DNA from 3 places in the Streptomyces sp. MCA2 genome. Region 3 is predicted to be linked to each of the others. Evidence: riboswitches for the same ligand, from Rfam matches in the RefSeq annotation. Region 3 holds a riboswitch; each other region holds the start of a gene.
What was found. Region 3 has a riboswitch for cyclic di-AMP ahead of M8I34_RS16055 (M23 family metallopeptidase). Riboswitches for the same ligand answer to the same signal wherever they lie in the genome.
Positions count from the first base shown of each region.

Region 1: linked by a shared signal. The riboswitch ahead of M8I34_RS30525 (transglycosylase family protein) and the one ahead of M8I34_RS16055 (M23 family metallopeptidase) in region 3 are both predicted to bind cyclic di-AMP.
Region 2: linked by a shared signal. The riboswitch ahead of M8I34_RS32870 (C40 family peptidase) and the one ahead of M8I34_RS16055 (M23 family metallopeptidase) in region 3 are both predicted to bind cyclic di-AMP.

Region 1 is NZ_JAMJFM010000046.1:23,052-28,540, forward strand. It holds gene M8I34_RS30510 (LysR family transcriptional regulator) at 1-464, shown strand, start outside; gene M8I34_RS30515 (cytochrome P450) at 534-1,841, shown strand; gene M8I34_RS30520 (transglycosylase family protein) at 2,155-3,117, shown strand; cyclic di-AMP (ydaO/yuaA leader) riboswitch at 3,328-3,541, shown strand; gene M8I34_RS30525 (transglycosylase family protein) at 3,549-4,214, shown strand; gene eno (phosphopyruvate hydratase) at 4,556-5,489, shown strand, end outside.
Region 2 is NZ_JAMJFM010000053.1:14,511-19,999, forward strand. It holds gene M8I34_RS32860 (ATP-dependent Clp protease proteolytic subunit) at 1-563, shown strand, start outside; gene M8I34_RS32865 (hypothetical protein) at 569-877, shown strand; cyclic di-AMP (ydaO/yuaA leader) riboswitch at 1,155-1,352, shown strand; gene M8I34_RS32870 (C40 family peptidase) at 1,357-1,830, shown strand; gene M8I34_RS32875 (LysE family translocator) at 1,964-2,632, opposite strand; gene M8I34_RS32880 (LysR family transcriptional regulator) at 2,704-3,618, shown strand; gene M8I34_RS32885 (8-amino-7-oxononanoate synthase) at 3,771-4,997, opposite strand; gene bioB (biotin synthase BioB) at 5,154-5,489, shown strand, end outside.
Region 3 is NZ_JAMJFM010000016.1:136,771-142,259, reverse strand. It holds gene M8I34_RS16060 (aldo/keto reductase) at 1-363, opposite strand, end outside; gene M8I34_RS16055 (M23 family metallopeptidase) at 597-1,724, opposite strand; cyclic di-AMP (ydaO/yuaA leader) riboswitch at 1,736-1,891, opposite strand; gene M8I34_RS16050 (DUF2332 family protein) at 2,175-3,389, shown strand; gene M8I34_RS16045 (PP2C family protein-serine/threonine phosphatase) at 3,521-4,639, opposite strand; tRNA gene M8I34_RS16040 (tRNA-Lys) at 5,006-5,081, opposite strand; gene M8I34_RS16035 (DEAD/DEAH box helicase) at 5,258-5,489, opposite strand, start outside.

The DNA of each region.
Region 1 (5,489 bases), on a different contig from region 3:
AGGGCGTGCTGGACGTCGCCTTCGTCGGGCTGGTGCCCGGCGCCCGCACCGTCGGCGTACGGGAGAAGGAGCTGGCGCGCGGTGAGCTGGTCGCCGTGGTCCCGCCGGGGCATCCGCTGGCGGGGCGGGAGTGGACCACGCTGGCGCGGGTGGCGCGGGAGACCTTTGTGGACTTCACGGCGGGGTCCGCGGCCCGCCGGCAGCGCGACGAGGCGTTCCGTGCGGCGGGGCTGACCTCGGAGGTGGCCTTCGAGGTGACCACCGTTGAGTTCCTGGCGAAGCTGGTGCGGGCGGGCCTCGGCGTCGGCATGGTGCCGGAGGCCATCGCCTCCGAGCTGTCCGGGCTGCACATCGTGCGGGTGCGCCCGGCGCCGGAGCGGACCGAGCGGGTGGTCTGGAGCGGTCTCGGCCCGTCGCCGGCGGCCGTGGCGTTCCTGCAAGGGCTGGGGGTGGATCCGGCGTAGCGCGGGGTGCGGTGGGCCCCGGCCGGTGCGCGGGCGCGCCGTGGTGCGCCCAGCGGTTACGGTCGGAAGGTGCACGACAAGCCCCACGCCCCCTCCGCCGACGCCCCCGCGGGCTGCCCCGCCGCCGCGCCCGCCCCCGAGCTGTTCACCTGGGAGTTCGCCGCCGATCCCTACCCCGCGTACGCCTGGCTGCGCGAGCATGCGCCGGTGCACCGGACCGAGCTGCCCAGTGGTGTCGAGGCCTGGCTGGTGACCCGTTACACCGAGGCGCGGCAGGCGCTCGCCGACGGCCGGCTGTCCAAGAACCCGGTGCATCACAGCGAGGCCGCGCACGGCAAGGGCAAGGTCGGCATCCCCGGTGAGCGCAGCGCCAACCTGATGACGCATCTGCTCAACATCGACCCACCGGACCACACCCGGCTGCGCCGGCTGGTCTCGAAGGCCTTCACCCCGCGCCGGGTCGCCGCCTTCGCCCCGCGGGTCCAGGAGCTGACCGATCACCTCATCGACCAGTTCGCGGCGAAGGGGGAGGCGGATCTGATCCATGAGTTCGCCTTTCCGCTCCCCATTTACGCGATCTGCGATCTGCTGGGCGTCCCGCGCGAGGACCAGGACGACTTCCGCGACTGGGCCGGCATGATGATCCGGCACGGCGGGGGGCCGCGCGGCGGTGTCGCCCGGTCCGTGAAGAAGATGCGCGGCTATCTCGCCGAGCTGATCCACCGCAAGCGCGAGTCCCTGGGCGACACCGCGGAGCCGGACGAGGATCTGATCTCCGGCCTGATCAGGGCCTCCGACCACGGCGAGCACCTCACCGAGAACGAGGCCGCCGCGATGGCCTTCATCCTGCTCTTCGCCGGTTTCGAGACCACCGTCAACCTCATCGGCAACGGCATCTATGCGCTGCTGCGCCACCCCGCCCAGCGCGAGCTGCTCCAGAAGTCGCTGGCGGCGGGCGACACCGAGCTGCTCACCACCGGTATCGAGGAACTGCTCCGTTATGACGGGCCCGTGGAGCTGGCGACCTGGCGGTTCGCGACCGAGGAGCTGACGCTGGCCGGGCAGCGGATCGCGAAGGGCGACCCGGTCCTGGTGGTGCTGGCCGCCGCCGACCGCGACCCGGCACGCTTCGACGAGCCGGACGTCCTCGATCTGACCCGTCGTGACAACCAGCATCTGGGATACGGGCACGGCATCCACTACTGCCTGGGCGCGCCGCTCGCCCGGCTCGAAGGACAGGCCGCTCTGGCGACGCTGCTGAACCGGCTCCCGGACATCCGGCTTGCCGCGGAACCGGATGATTTGCGCTGGCGTGGCGGGCTCATCATGCGCGGACTGCGGTCGCTGCCGGTGGAGTTCGGGCCCGAGCGGCCCTGACCAGCGAAAAGGACAAATGTGACGCTGAGTCAGTCGTGTGACCTTTACGTGATCTCCACTACACCGACTTGTGACTACCCGTGACCCCGGCTACCTTTCGACCGACGATCGACGGCTTCACTCGATCGGCCGAAGCGGTGATGTGGGGGACCGGTGTAACGGTGTGCCTCGTGCGCGCCGGCCGGGCGGGTGACCCGTCGAGCAGCTCGACGAGCTCGTCGTACAACTCAACCGCCGCGCGAAAGGCATCCGCATGCGTTCCGGGAACGGCCGACATCGTCGCCCCCGTCAGGCACCGGCCATCTTTGTCACGGTGGGAGCGACCGGCGCCGGCATCGCCCTGCCCCTGCTCGGTGCGAGCGGCGCTCACGCCGCCGACACCGCGACCTGGGACAAGGTCGCCCAGTGCGAGAGCGGCGGCGTCTGGAGCGCGGCCTCGGGCAACGGCTACTACGGCGGGCTCCAGCTCACCCAGGAGCTGTGGGACACCTACGGCGGCGCGGCCTATGCCTCGCGCCCCGACCTCGCCAGCCGCTCCCAGCAGATCGCGGTGGCCCAGTCGATCCTCGACGCCCGCGGCCCGGACCAGTGGTCGAGCTGTGCGGTGAGCGCCGGTCTCGCCAAGGACGGGCGCGCGCCGGAGGTCGACCCGGGCAGCGTCGCCACCCCCTCGCCCGCCCCGTCGGACGCGGACGGGTCCTCGGACCCCTGGGACTCGTCCGGTTCGTCCGGCACGCACGGCGACCCGGACTCCGTCGGGCAGCAGCGCGACGAGCCCGGCGACGAGCCGTCCGATCCGGCGCCCTCGCCCGACGCCACGGACTCCGGCCGCTCCGGCGACGCGTCCACGAGCCCGGAGCCGTCCGACCCGGAGCCGTCCGACCCGACGCCGTCCGACCCGGCGACGCCGGACGACCGGGACGGCGGCCCGTCGCAGTCCGCCGACCCGTCCGACGGGGGCAGCCGTCCGGACACGACCGGCACCCCGCAGGAGAAGCCCGCCAAGGGCAAGCACCGCGGCGGCGCGGGCGACGACGAGGACAGGTCCGCCGGCGGCCGGCATGCCTCGCGGGGCGATGACGCGCACCGCACGGGCCCGGCGGCCGACGGCGACTACACCGTGCGGCCGGGTGACACGCTGTCAGCCATCGCCCAGGCCCACCGGCTGCCCGGTGGCTGGGCCGCGCTCTACGAGGGCAACGAGGGCGTCATCGGCTCCGACGCCGACCTGATCAAGCCGGGCCAACTGCTCGATCTGGGGCACAAGGAAGGGTAGTTCGCCACCTTCGCCCGCTTTTGGGGAAAGTGAGACAAGGCTCTCGTTGACTCCGGTGAACCCCGGTTCGTCCCACCTCGTGGAACCGGGGTTCACCTGCGGATATGTGACCTAGCCGTGATCAAAAACGGTCAACTTGGTTCACATGATGGGGTTTGAACCCCAGGGCGGTTACTGCTTAACGTCAGGACCGCTCGCCAAAGCGGGCCCTTTGATCACACGCCGAATCCTGCCGGTGATCGGAGGCACTTGACGCGCAAGCGCCGAAGGCAGGAGCGGGGGACCCAAGGTACGTGCCGGCCCCACCCGTGAAAGCGGGTCAACCGGCTTGGGGTGAAGCCACGTGCGCCACGCGCACGCGGCCGGGCGACTTCTCACAGCCCGAACCCGACAGCTCACCTCGTAGGCGTCGGTGAGGAAACGAACGAACCATGCTGATCATCAAGGGCAAGCACCGTCGTCCCTCCAAGGCCGTCCGCGTCGCCACCCTCGCCGGCATCGCCGGTGCTGCCGTGGCCGTCCCGCTGATGGGCGCCACCTCCGCCTCTGCCGCCTCCGTGGCCACCTGGGACAAGGTCGCCCAGTGTGAGTCCGGCGGCAACTGGTCGATCAACACCGGTAACGGCTACTACGGTGGCCTCCAGTTCTCCAACTCCAGCTGGGCCGCCGCCGGTGGCACCCAGTACGCGGCGCGCGCCGACCTGGCCAGCAAGTCCCAGCAGATCGCCGCCGCCGAGAAGCTCCTCGCCATCCAGGGCCCGGGTGCCTGGTCCTGCGCCGGTGCCGGCAACCTGACCTCCGGTGGCCCGGCCGCCGACGTCGACACCTCCGGCTCCGCGCAGACCAAGTCCGCGCCGCAGCAGGACCAGGGCAAGACCGAGGCGAAGAAGGCCCCGGCCGCCCCCGAGCAGCACGCCTCGCGCTCGACCGAGCGCAAGTCCATGGGCCACGGCAACTACACCGTCAAGGCGGGCGACACCCTCGCCAAGATCGCCAAGGCCCACGGCAGCGACTGGAAGTCGGTCTACAAGGCCAACAAGTCGGTCATCGGCGGCAACCCGAACCTGATCTTCCCGGGTCAGAAGCTCAACGTCTGAGTCCCTCCCTCTCCGGGACGCGGGCGGGCCCGAGCGGCGGGCCCCCTTCCCCCGTGAGACCGCCCCGCCCCGGCGCGCCCTTCCCCCGAGCGCGCCGGGGCGGGGTTTCTTCTGCCCGGGCCGAGACCGGACCGCGCCCGGGCAGACGCCGCCGGGCCCGAGGCCGGACCGACGCCGGGCCGCGACCGCACGCCGCCGACCGCTCCCGCTCGGCGAATGTTCCCGTTCGGCGAACAATGCGGCCAAACGCCCGTGAACTGGGTCTTCAGAGGGCTTTGCACGGCTTTCCATCCCACAGAGCGGGCCAAGGGCAGGCGGACGAGCCCGGGGCCGTTAGGCTCATGCGCAGAACGCCAGACACCCACGAAGGAGACAACGTGCCGTCGATCGACGTCGTCGTAGCCCGCGAAATTCTCGACTCGCGAGGTAATCCCACGGTCGAGGTCGAGGTCGGCCTCGACGACGGCAGCACCGGCCGTGCCGCCGTCCCGTCCGGTGCCTCCACCGGCGCCTTCGAGGCCATCGAGCTCCGCGACGGCGACCCGAACCGCTACCTGGGCAAGGGCGTGGAGAAGGCCGTCCTGGCCGTCATCGAGCAGATCGGCCCGGAGCTCGTCGGCTACGACGCGACCGAGCAGCGGCTGATCGACCAGGCCATGTTCGACCTGGACGCCACCGACAACAAGGGCTCGCTCGGCGCCAACGCCATCCTCGGCGTCTCCCTCGCCGTCGCGCACGCCGCCTCCGAGGCCAGCGACCTCCCGCTGTTCCGCTACCTCGGTGGCCCGAACGCGCACGTCCTGCCCGTCCCGATGATGAACATCCTGAACGGCGGCTCGCACGCCGACTCCAACGTGGACATCCAGGAGTTCATGATCGCCCCGATCGGCGCGGAGTCCTTCTCCGAGGCGCTGCGCTGGGGCGCCGAGGTCTACCACACCCTCAAGAAGGTCCTGAAGACCAAGGGTCTGGCCACCGGCCTCGGCGACGAGGGCGGCTTCGCCCCGAACCTGGGCTCCAACCGCGAGGCCCTCGACCTCATCCTCGAGGCCATCAAGGAAGCCGGTTACGCCCCCGGCCAGGACATCGCGCTCGCGCTGGACGTCGCCGCCTCCGAGTTCTACAAGGACGGCAAGTACCAGTTCGAGGGCAAGGACCGCTCGGCCGCCGAGATGACCGAGTACTACGAGGAGCTGGTGGCGGCCTACCCGCTCGTCTCCATCGAGGACCCGCTGTTCGAGGACGACTGGGCCGGCTGGAAGGTCATCACCGACA
Region 2 (5,489 bases), on a different contig from region 3:
ACCCGTATTCCAAGCTGCTCAGCGAGCGCATCGTCTTCCTGGGCACCCCGATCGACGACGCCTCCGCCAATGACGTGATGGCGCAGTTCATGCACCTCGAACACGCCGCGCCCGAGCAGGACATCTCGCTCTACATCAACTCCCCCGGCGGCTCGTTCACCGCGATGACCGCCATCTACGACACGATGAACTTCGTGTCGTGCGACGTGGAGACCGTCTGCCTGGGGCAGGCCGCCTCCTCCGCCGCCGTACTGCTGGCCGCCGGCGCGCCCGGCAAGCGGCTGGCACTGCCCGGGGCCCGGATCCTGATCCACCAGCCGTCGTTCAGCGAACCGGTCCAGGGGCAGGCCACCGATCTCCAGATCCAGGCGGAGGAGATGCTGCGCACCCGCGACGTGCTGGAGGAGATGCTGGCCAGGCACACCGGCCAGCCCCGCGAGCGGATCGCCGCCGATATCGAACGCGACAAGATCTTCGACGCCCTCGCCGCTCAGGAGTACGGCCTGATCGACGGACTCACCCGCAACCGCAAGCAGTCGGTCCGTGGGCCCGTGGCGCGGTGAGCCCGATGCTGCCCCCCGAACCGCCGCCGCTGCCCGCACTGACCCGCGCCGAGGGCGAGCTGATCGACAGCTATCTGGAGGTGATCGACCTGCTGGGCCGGATCAACCCCACCCGCTGCGGTGGCACCTACAGCGGACTGCGCGCCGCCCAGGCCCTGGTGGGCAAGGCGACCCGCCTACGGGACGCGCTGACACTGATGCACAGCCGGGGCGAGAGCGAGGTGCACCGCGGAACGCTGACCCGGGCACTGCGGGTGCTGGACGGCGAACGCCGGACCGGGCTGGTGACGGTGCCGCCACCCGAGGAAATCTGACGCGACACGCGCCGGAGGCTGCACATACGGCGTAGCGTCCGCGCCCGATGTGGGGAGGTGACGAATTGCGCGGGGCGGACACATTTTCTCCGGCCCTTGATGTTTCGCCCCTGGTCCGGGGGGTGCAAGACCCCGCGCCGCGGCAGCTGAGGGAACAAATCTAACCATTCGGGTCAATTGTGACCCATCTCACATACGGCATTTTCAGCTCGGAATTCGGGTGCTGGGTGCGTGACGATCCCTTCGACGACAAGACCCCGCCACAGCGACGGGGCGGTCCGGACGGGCGCCTAATCCCGCCGCCGTGCCGGATTCCGGTCGACGATGTGGATCGGCGGGAGCGGAGGACCCGAGCAGAGCGGGGCCCGGCCTTCACGGCCGAGGGCTCCTTGGGGTGAAGCCGTGCATACGGCCGGGCATCTTCGCCTGCCCGAACCCGACAGGTCTTCCTTCGCAGGCGGCTGACGAAGGGTTTGCGCATGACCGTGCGCATGCATACGCCGAATCTGCTGGCGCGCGCCGGCACCGTCACCGCTCTGACGCTGGTCACCCTCGGCGGGACCACCATGGCTCCAGGAGCGGCCGGGAACGCCGAAGCCGCGTCCGTATCCGTCCATGCGCTGCGGATCGCGGCTTCCAAGGGAGGATCTCCGTACCGGTACGGCGCCCAAGGGCCGCACGCCTTCGACTGTTCCGGGCTGACGGTGTACTCGTTCAAGCGCGCCGGGCGGGCCCTGCCACGCACCGCCGCCGCGCAGTACAGCCGCACCCGGCACATCCCGGCCTCCTCGCGCCGCCGCGGTGACCTGGTCTTCTTCCACTCGCGCAGCGGTATTTACCACGTCGGTATCTACGCGGGCCGGGGCCGGATGTGGCATGCGCCCAAGGCCGGGAGCGTCGTGCGGCTGGAACGGATCTGGAGCCGCTCGGTCTGGTACGGGCGGGTGCACTGACCTGGCCGTTCATCTCACGATCGGTGAATTGTCGCCGCCGGGTTCGTGCCGGTGGGCGCCGAGGTGCTGAGGTGCCGCACGGCGGTCGTGGCTGTCGTGGACCGGCCGGAGAAGGTTCGGTTGTGCGCCGCCCTCAGGCGAGCGCCAGCTCCACCAGCAGGATGCCTCCCAGCGCCGTGAGCAGCGCCCCGGTGGTGGCCTCCAGGGCACGGGCCACCCGCGGGCGGCGCAGCCAGACGCCCAGCCGGTCGACGAGCAGCGCGACGGCGGGGAACCACACCAGTGCCATGGCGACGACCATCGTCGCGAGCAGCAGCGTCCGGGGCAGCGCGGGCTGTCCCGCCGGGACGAACTGCGGGAGCAGGCTGAGGAAGAGAACAGGGGCCTTGGGGTTGAGCGCATTGGTCAAAAAGCCCTGCCGCAGGCTCTGCGTGGTGCCCAGCAGAGCGGCGGGCCGGGGGCCGTCGGCCGGTGCGGTGCCGGCCGGGCCGTCGGTACCGTCCGTGGTGGCCGCCCGGCGGCGGAAGGCCGCGGCCAGGGCGCGGACACCGAGGTACAACAGGTAGCCGCCGCCGAGGAGTTGGACGGCTCCGAAGAGTGTGGGCACGGCGACCAGCACCGCCGCGAGCCCGGCCACCGCCAGGGCGGTGTGCACCAGCAGCCCGCCCGCGACTCCGACGGCGGTCGCCACCCCCGCCCGGCGCGAGTCGAGCGCATTGCGCACCACGACCGCGAAGTCCGCGCCCGGCATGGCGACCATGCCCGCGGCGACTCCGGTGAAGGCGATCAGCTGTCCGTCCATGAGTGCAGCATCGCCGGTCCGAGCCTTTAATAGGTATTGGCAATGTTCTTGGAGAGCCTAAAGAGATTCTTATGTACGACCCCACACGGCTGGCCGCCCTGGTAGCGGTGGCGGAGGCCGGTTCGATCACCCGGGCCGCCACCCGGCTGGGCTACACCGCTCCCGCGCTCTCCCAGCAGCTCGCCAAGCTGGAGCGGGAGGCCGGGACGGCGCTCCTGGTGCGCCACCATCGCGGGGCTCGGCTGACGGCCGCCGGTGAGCTGCTGCTGGTACGGGCCCGGCGGGTCCTGGACGAGCTGGATCAGGCGCGGCACGAGCTGTCCCGGCTGGCGGGGCTGTCCGGCGGCCGGCTGCGGGTCGGCACGTTCATGACCGCCGGCACGCATCTGCTGCCGCCCGCGCTCAGCGCGTTCCGGCGGGCGCACCCCGATGTGGAGCTGAGCGTGACGGAGTACGTACCGCCGCAGGCGACCGCGGCGGTGGCGCTGGGCGAGGTCGATCTGGCGCTGACACATGAGTATGTGCCGGGCGAGGCGATGCCGGCGCCGGAGGGAGTGCGCCTGGAACCGCTGCTGACCGAGGAGCTGGTGCTGGTCACGGCGCCCGGCCATGCCCTCTCGGCGGGCTCCGGACGACTGCCGCTCGCCGAGCTGGCCGGTCAGCCGCTGGTCAGCATGGCGCCGGCCAATCCCAACCGGCGGGAGGTGGAGTCGGCGCTGGCGGCCGCCGGGGCCAGTGAAGCGGTGCGCTGTGAGTCGCCGAGCTATGCCGTGGTGTGCGCGCTGGTGAGCGCGGGGCTCGGGGTGGCGGTGGTTCCGGAGATGGTGGCGGAGGGGTCGATGACACCGCTGGGGGTCCGCCGGCTGGACCCACCGGAGCTGCACCGCCGGATCTCGGTGGCCTACCGCCCCGGCGGCACCCCGGCCGCCGACACCTTGCGGGCCCTGCTGCGCGGGGCCTTCACCCGCCACTCCCCCGCGCCGTGACGACGGACGGCCGCGGCGGACGGACGGCCGCGGCGGACGGACGGTCTCACGGACGGACAGTTCCGCGGACAGACGGCACAGGGGCCAGACGGTTCCGCGGACGGCGGCCTGCCGCGGGGCCGGCCGCCGTACCGCTCCGCACGGTCGCCGGCTCAGCCCGTCGGCGCCGTGGCCACGATCGTGCCGACCGCCCGGTCGAGCTGAGCAGCCGTCAGGTCCGCGCGGGCGGTGAGCCGCAGCCGGGAGATCCCGTCGGGCACGGACGGCGGCCGGAAGCAGCCGACCGCGAGCCCGGCCGCACGGCAGTCGGCGGCCCACCGGAGCGCCGCTTCCGGCGAGGGGGCACGTACGGAGACCACGGCCGCGTCCGGGCGTACCGCCGTCAGACCCGCCGCGGTGAGCCGCTCGTGCAGCCCCTGAGCGATCCGCACGGCCCGGGTGGCGCGCTGCGGTTCACGGCGCAGCAGCCGTAGCGCCGCGAGGGCACCGCCCGCCGCCGCCGGGGCGAGACCGGTGTCGAAGATGAACGAACGGGCGGTGTTGACCAGATGCTCGATGACCCGGGCCGGTCCGAGCACCACACCGCCCTGGGAGCCGAGCGACTTGGAGAGCGTCATGGTGGCCACCACATCACCGTCACCCGCGAGTCCGGCCGCCCACAGCGCGCCACGGCCCCCTTCGCCCAGCACCCCCAGGCCGTGTGCGTCGTCGACGAGCAGCCCGGCTCCCCGTGTCCGGCAGACCTCGGCCAGCGCGGGGAGCGGCGCGGCGTCCCCGTCGACCGAGAAGACCGAGTCGGTCACGGCGAGCGCCCGGCCGTCGTGGCCGGTCAGCGCGGCACGTACGGCCTCCGGGTCGGCGTGCGGAACGACTTGGGTACGGGCCCGGGAGAGCCGGCAGCCGTCGATGAGGGAGGCGTGGTTGCCCGCGTCGGAGACGATCAGGGCGCCCGGGGCGGTGAGTGCCGTGACGGCGGCGAGATTTGCGGCATAGCCGGAGGACAGCACCAAAGCGGCCTCGAAGCCGCAGAATGCCGCGAGTTCCGTCTCCAGCAGGGCGTGCAGCTCGGTGCTGCCGGTGACCAGCCGGGAGCCGGTCGCGCCGGCGCCCCAGCGGTGTGCGGCCTGGGCCGCACCACGGGTGACCTCCAGGTGCCGGGCGAGCCCTAGATAGTCGTTGCCGGCCAGATCGAGCAGCGGGGAGTCGGCGGGGCGGGGGCGCAGAGTGCGGACGAGTCCGGCGTCCCGGCGCTCGGCGCAGGCCGTATCGAGCCAGTCGAAGGCCGCGTCGTACGCCGCACGGGCGGGCTCGGCGGAGGGCTCGGTGAGCCTCGCCGGGGAGGTGTCGCGAAGCAGCGACGGGGCGGAGTCCTGCGGCATCGGCTTCCTTCGTCTGTCGGCTTCGATTGTGGGCTGTCGATAGACGTTAGCGGTCGTTCCGCAGGCGCACGGTGTGGCGATACACACACCTCGATCGCAGCTCGTTGTGGGAATCCTCCTTGGCCGGGAGCGGTGGCGTGCGTCAGGATCAACGCCATGGACCTGCTGAACACACTGGTGGACAAGGGACTGCGGCGCGAGTTGCCGACCCGCGAAGAGGCACTGGCTGTATTGGCCACCTCCGATGACGAACTGCTCGATGTCGTGGCCGCGGCCGGAAAGGTGCGCCGCCAGTGGTTCGGGCGGCGGGTCAAACTCAACTATCTCGTCAACCTCAAGTCGGGGCTGTGCCCCGAGGACTGCTCCTACTGCTCCCAGCGGCTGGGTTCGAAGGCCGAGATCCTCAAGTACACCTGGCTCAAGCCCGACGACGCCTCCAAGGCGGCCGCCGCCGGGGTGGCCGGCGGCGCCAAGCGCGTCTGCCTGGTGGCC
Region 3 (5,489 bases):
GTCGGTGCGCAGACGGGTGAGGGATCCGTCGACCGCGGACTTGATGGTGGCGGCGGACAGGCCCTTGAGGTCCGGGTGGGCGCCGACCTTGGTGGCGATGACGACATCGGAGCGGTTGCCGCGGGAGGCCAGCCAGTTGCCGAGGACCGTCTCGGATTCGCCGCCCTTGTTGCCGGGGACCCAGGCCGAGTAGGCGTCGGCGGTGTCGATGAAGTTGCCACCGCCCGCCACATAGGCGTCGAGCACGGCGAAGGAGTCGGCTTCGTCGGCCGTCCAGCCGAAGACGTTCCCGCCGAGGGACAGCAGGGAAACGGTGAGCGAGCCGAGCGGCCGGTGGTTTCGGGGGCTTTGTGTCGCGGTCATGCGTGGTGGCAGCGTCGGGGGGCGCGGAGTTATTCCTTCCGCTGCCCCCCAGCAGCCACGTCCGTCAGCGGTGTCACCAGAGGTGTCACACGTTGAAGCCGCGCGTCATACCTTGAGGCCGCACGTCACGCCCTGAGGCCACGCGCCAGACGTTGAGGCCACGCGCCACGCCAGCCCTGAAGCCGCGCGTCACACCCTGAGGCCCCGCATCACACCTGCCCTGAAGCCGTACGTCACACATTGATGCCATGATCGCGCAGCCACGGCATCGGGTCGATCGGGTCCCCGGCGTCAGGGCGCACCTCCAGGTGAAGGTGCGGGCCGGTGACGTTGCCGGTGGCGCCGACGCGGCCGATGACATCGCCCGTGTTGATCTTGCCGGAGGTCTTCACCATCGAGGACAGGTGGCAGAACCAGAGTTCGGTGCCGTCGTCGAGGGTGAGGACGATGCGGTAGCCGTACGAGCCGGCCCAGCCGGCCTGGGTGATGGTGCCGGAGTGGACGGCCTTGACGGGAGTGCCGGTCGGCGCGGCGAAGTCCTGTCCGGTGTGGTCCGCGGCCCAGCGGTCGCCGGCCTGGCCGAAGCCGGCGGTGAGGGTGTACGAGGAGACCGGCGCGATGAAGTTCTTCGCCAGCTTGGCGAGGCGGGCGGCCTCCGCCTTCCGGCGGGCCGCTTCTTCGGCCTCGCGCTTGGCCTCCATCTCGGCCGCCTTCTTGGCTGCTGCGGCCTTTTCGGCCGACTTCTGGTGCGTGGCGGCTTCGGTCTCGGCCTGCTGGAAAGCGGCGTGTTCGGCGGCCTCACGGGCCTCGTGCTCGGCCGCGTCCTGCTGCGCGTCGGCCTGCTGGAGGATGCGGCTGCGCAGCGCCTCGCCGGCGCCCGTGCCCGAGTCCGTCCGGGAGGCCTGGGTCAGGGGGCCGGAAACGTCCTGAACCGCACCGTCCGTCGCGGAGGCCGCGGCCGCGGCGGAGTCCGTGCCCGAGTCCGAGTCCGATATGAGGTCGCCGACGCCGGGGAGGGACTCGGCGTCCGGGAGCTTGTCGGCGAGGTCGTCGGCCATTCCGCCGACGTCCGGCATGGAGATCGGAACCGCCGGGCGGCCCTCGGCCGTGGCCATTCCGCCGGCGCCGACCGCGGCGATGACGCCGACGCCCAGGACCGTGCCGCTGCGGGCGAGTCCGCCGCCGCGCTGCTTGGCCACCCGGTGCTTGCCGCGGACGGAGCGGATGGAGTCCTCGGTGGGATTCCATTCCTCCCACGGTCCGTCGTTCATGTTGTCCGCATCACCGGGGCCTTGAAAGGCACCTCGGTGATCGAGGTCGTAGGCGGACGGACCCTCGGGGGCAGGCCTGTTGGACGCCACGGGGGCGCTCTCCTTTCCTTCCTTCTCGCCTACCGGGTTAGCTGACGGGTTCGGAGCAGGAAGGTCTCCTACGGGCGCCCGCTGGCGGAGGGCGTCCGATTCACCCCAAGGAAGTGGTTCCCCGGTTCCCTTGGTGCAGTTCGAGGTGCTGGAGGTGCGTGAAAAGCGCGTGCGGGATTCGGCGTCGGCGCGCGGTGCCGCCTCTTGCGACGGCTGGGACGACCGCGCTGCGTTATCGGACAGTAATAGAGATCGCAGCCGAATTCCAAGCCTTCCCGTGAATCCCTGTCGTCTCCGCACAAGGTTTGGCATGGACTTTTTCGGCCACCATGGCCGCAAAACGGGCGAGTTGACCGTCCACCTCTAAACGATCTCCCGTTGATTGTGCGTCAGTTGTTATGCGGAGGGGTGCCCCTCGGTTACGGAACGTGAGAGCAGTAACGTCGGATCATGGTCGTCAACGTCGGGAACACCGGGAACGTCGAGAGCGCTGCCGCCGGCGCCTGGGGAGTGGCGGGGCGGTACCGGGAGTTCTCCTGGCGTCAGGCCCGGGGGCGGTGCACCGCGCATGAGGAGCTGAGCGCGCGGATCGGCCACGACCCGGAGCTCTGCGATCTGCTGTCGGGGTCGCTGCCGGCCGGCGACAAACAGCAGCCGGACCTCCTGCTCGCCGCCGTCCGCTATCTCGACGGGCCGCACGCCGAGCTGGGCCCGCGCGGTGACATGGCGTACGGGCGCTGGCGCGAGTGGACCATCCGGCACTGGGACGAAGTGCGCGCGGTGATCATGCAGCGCTCCGCCCGGACCGACGAGCCGGCCCACTGCGCCACGCTGCTGCCACTGCTCGCCCGCCTGCCGCAACCGCTGGCGCTGCTGGAGGTCGGCACGTCGGCGGGCCTGTGTCTGCACCCCGACCGCTATCGCTACCACTACCGCTACGAGGACGACCGGGGCGCGGGCGGGGGTGCCCTCCCGGGAGGCGCCCTCCCGGGAGACTCCCTCCAAGGAGACGTCCATCATGGAGACGCCCTCCACGGAGACGCCCACCGACCAGACCCCCTCCGGGCCGAGGTAGGGGAGCCGGGCAATCCGCTGGTGCTCGGGTGCCGTACGGGATGGCCGGCCGACGAGCTGCCCGACCGGCTGCCCCACATCGTCTGGCGGGGCGGGATCGGCCTCGACCCGCTCGACCCGGCTGCCGAACCGGACGATCTGCGCTGGCTACAGGCACTGGTCTGGCCGGGCGACGGGGCGCGGGCGGCGCGGCTGTCCGCGGCCGTCGACGCGGTGCGGTCGGTGCCGCGGCCGCGGATGGTGCGCGGCGATCTGCTCGACGAGCTGCCCGCGCTCGCCGCCGAGGCGCCGCCCGAGGCGACCCTGGTCGTCTTCCACACCGACGCGCTGATCCACCTCCCGCCCGCCCGCCGCGAGGAGTTCGCACGGCTCGTACGGTCGCTGCTGGACGGCCGGGCCGGCGGCGGGCACTGGCTCGCCAACGAGCACCACTCCGTCCTGCCCTGGACCACCCCGCCGGCGCACCACCCACCGCACCCGGATGACGCACTGCTGACCCTCGCCCTGGACGAGCGCCCGGTCGCGCTCACCGGTCCCCACGGCGAGATCCTGCGACGGCTCCCGGGCGCGGAGGGCCTGGCCGGGGGCTGAACGGACGACGCCCCCGCACACGCCCCCATACGCCCCGTCACGGCACCCCGCAACGCCTCCCCACGCCCCCATCGGCCGCCATGCCCCCACCGGCCGCTACACCCCCACCAGCCGCCATGCCCCCTCGACCGCTACACCCCCATCGGCCGCTGCACCGCCAACAAGGCCATATCGTCAGCCGGCGCACCGCCCGTATGCCGTGCGACGTCCTCGACGAGGGTCTCCAGCAGGTCGTCCGGGCCCGTGAAGCGGCGGCCGCGCAGTCTGCTCGACGGGTTGTAGAAGCGGCCCAGCAGATCGCGGGCCTCGGTCACCCCGTCGGTGAAGAAGAGCAGCAGGCCACCGGCCGGGAAGAACGTCTCGTCCGACCGGTCCGGCCAGCTCGCCACCTCGCCCATCCCCAGGGGCAGCGCCGGCGCCGCGGGCACCAGCTCGCGCAGACCGCCGTCCGGGGTGAGCAGCAGTGGGGACGGGTGGCCACGGTTGAGCACGCGCAGTACGGACTGCCCGTTGGCGGGGATCTCGGCCAGGACGGCAGTGGTGAACCCCTCGAACTGGTCGAGCCCCGCACGTCGCCCGCCCTCCCGTTGCAGCGCCCGCTCCAGCCGGCCCGCCACCGCCTCCAGGGTCGTCTCCTGTTCCGCCGCCTCACGGAAGGCCCCGATGACGATCACCGCGGCCTCCACCGCCTCCAGCCCCTTGCCCCGTACGTCGCCGACGATCAGCCGTACGCCGTGCGGGGTGTCCTGCACCGCGTAGAGGTCGCCGCCGATCCGGGCATCCGCCCGCGCGCCCACGTAGCGGGCGGCTACGGCGAGGCCGGCGAGCTGCTCGGGCGGCGTGGGCAGTACGGCGCGCTGGGCGGCCTCTGCGATGTCCCGTACGGACGCGAGGTGGGCATCGCTCCTCCGGACGACCCGGTTGACGCCGAGGGCCAGCAGCGCGATGACGAAGACCATGGCCGTCTCCGCCAGCGACTCGCCGTAGCCGGGTGCGGCGCCGCGGTAGGTGACGGCCCAGATCTCGCCGAGCACGGCGGCCAGGGCCGCGACGGCGGTGGTACGCAGGGAGGAGAGCGAGGCGGCGACCAGCGGGGCGGCACAGAAGAAGGGGGCGGCGGTGTAGCCGGCCGGCATGCCGATGCCGAGGGCGAGGCCGCAGACGATCAGAAGGGCGGGGAGCCTGCGCATCAGGTAGCGGCCGGAGGGGGCCCGCCGGCCGCGGCGCACCCGCCGCTCCCCCTCATCCATGGGAGGCGCTTCGTCCTGGAGCATCCGCACCGGCCTCTTCCCGCTCCCGCCCGTCCGTACGAGCACCGTGGTGGCGGCCGCGTCGATGTCCCCAGCGTTTCCGGTACGGCACCGGGCGGCGAATCCTCAGGGGCCGGACGGGTCACGGGACAGGCCAGGGCAGCAGACGGCAGACCCCAGACGGCAGTCAGCAGTCCGCAGCCGACAGCCGACAGCCGACAGCCGACAGCCGACAGCACAAGATCGCCCCCCTCAGGCCCACTTGGCGGCCGCTCACGGCCCGGGCAGCGCGAAGGGCCCGGACCGCATACGGTCCGGGCCCTTCGGGTCCTGCTCAGCAGGCCGGACGGTTCTCCCGTCCACTTCTGGTGGGCCATCAGGGGCTCGAACCCTGAACCAATGGATTAAAAGTCCACTGCTCTGCCAATTGAGCTAATGGCCCGCACCGAGCAGCATAGCCCGAGGACGTGCCACAGCCCGAAGGCATTAGGGATCAGGCTGCCCCGAAGGGTGCCACAGGCCCCTTCGGCGGACCTCCACGGGGTCGGCACCCCCGCTCAACACGCAGGGCCCGTACGCCACTTGAGTGCGTACGGGCCCTGCGGTCAGCCTGGATGATCAGCCGTTGCGCTTCCAACGGGGCTTGTCGTCACGGCGGCCGATGGAGCCGGTCGTCGCGCCACGGTGGTCGTCACGACGGCCGTACGGACGGTCGCCGCCACCGGAGCGGTAGCCACCGGAGGCCGGACGGCCACCGGAACGGTCGTCACGGTTGAACGGACGGTCGCCGCCACCGGAGCGGTAGCCACCGGAGGCCGGACGGCCACCGGAACGGTCGTCACGGTTGAAC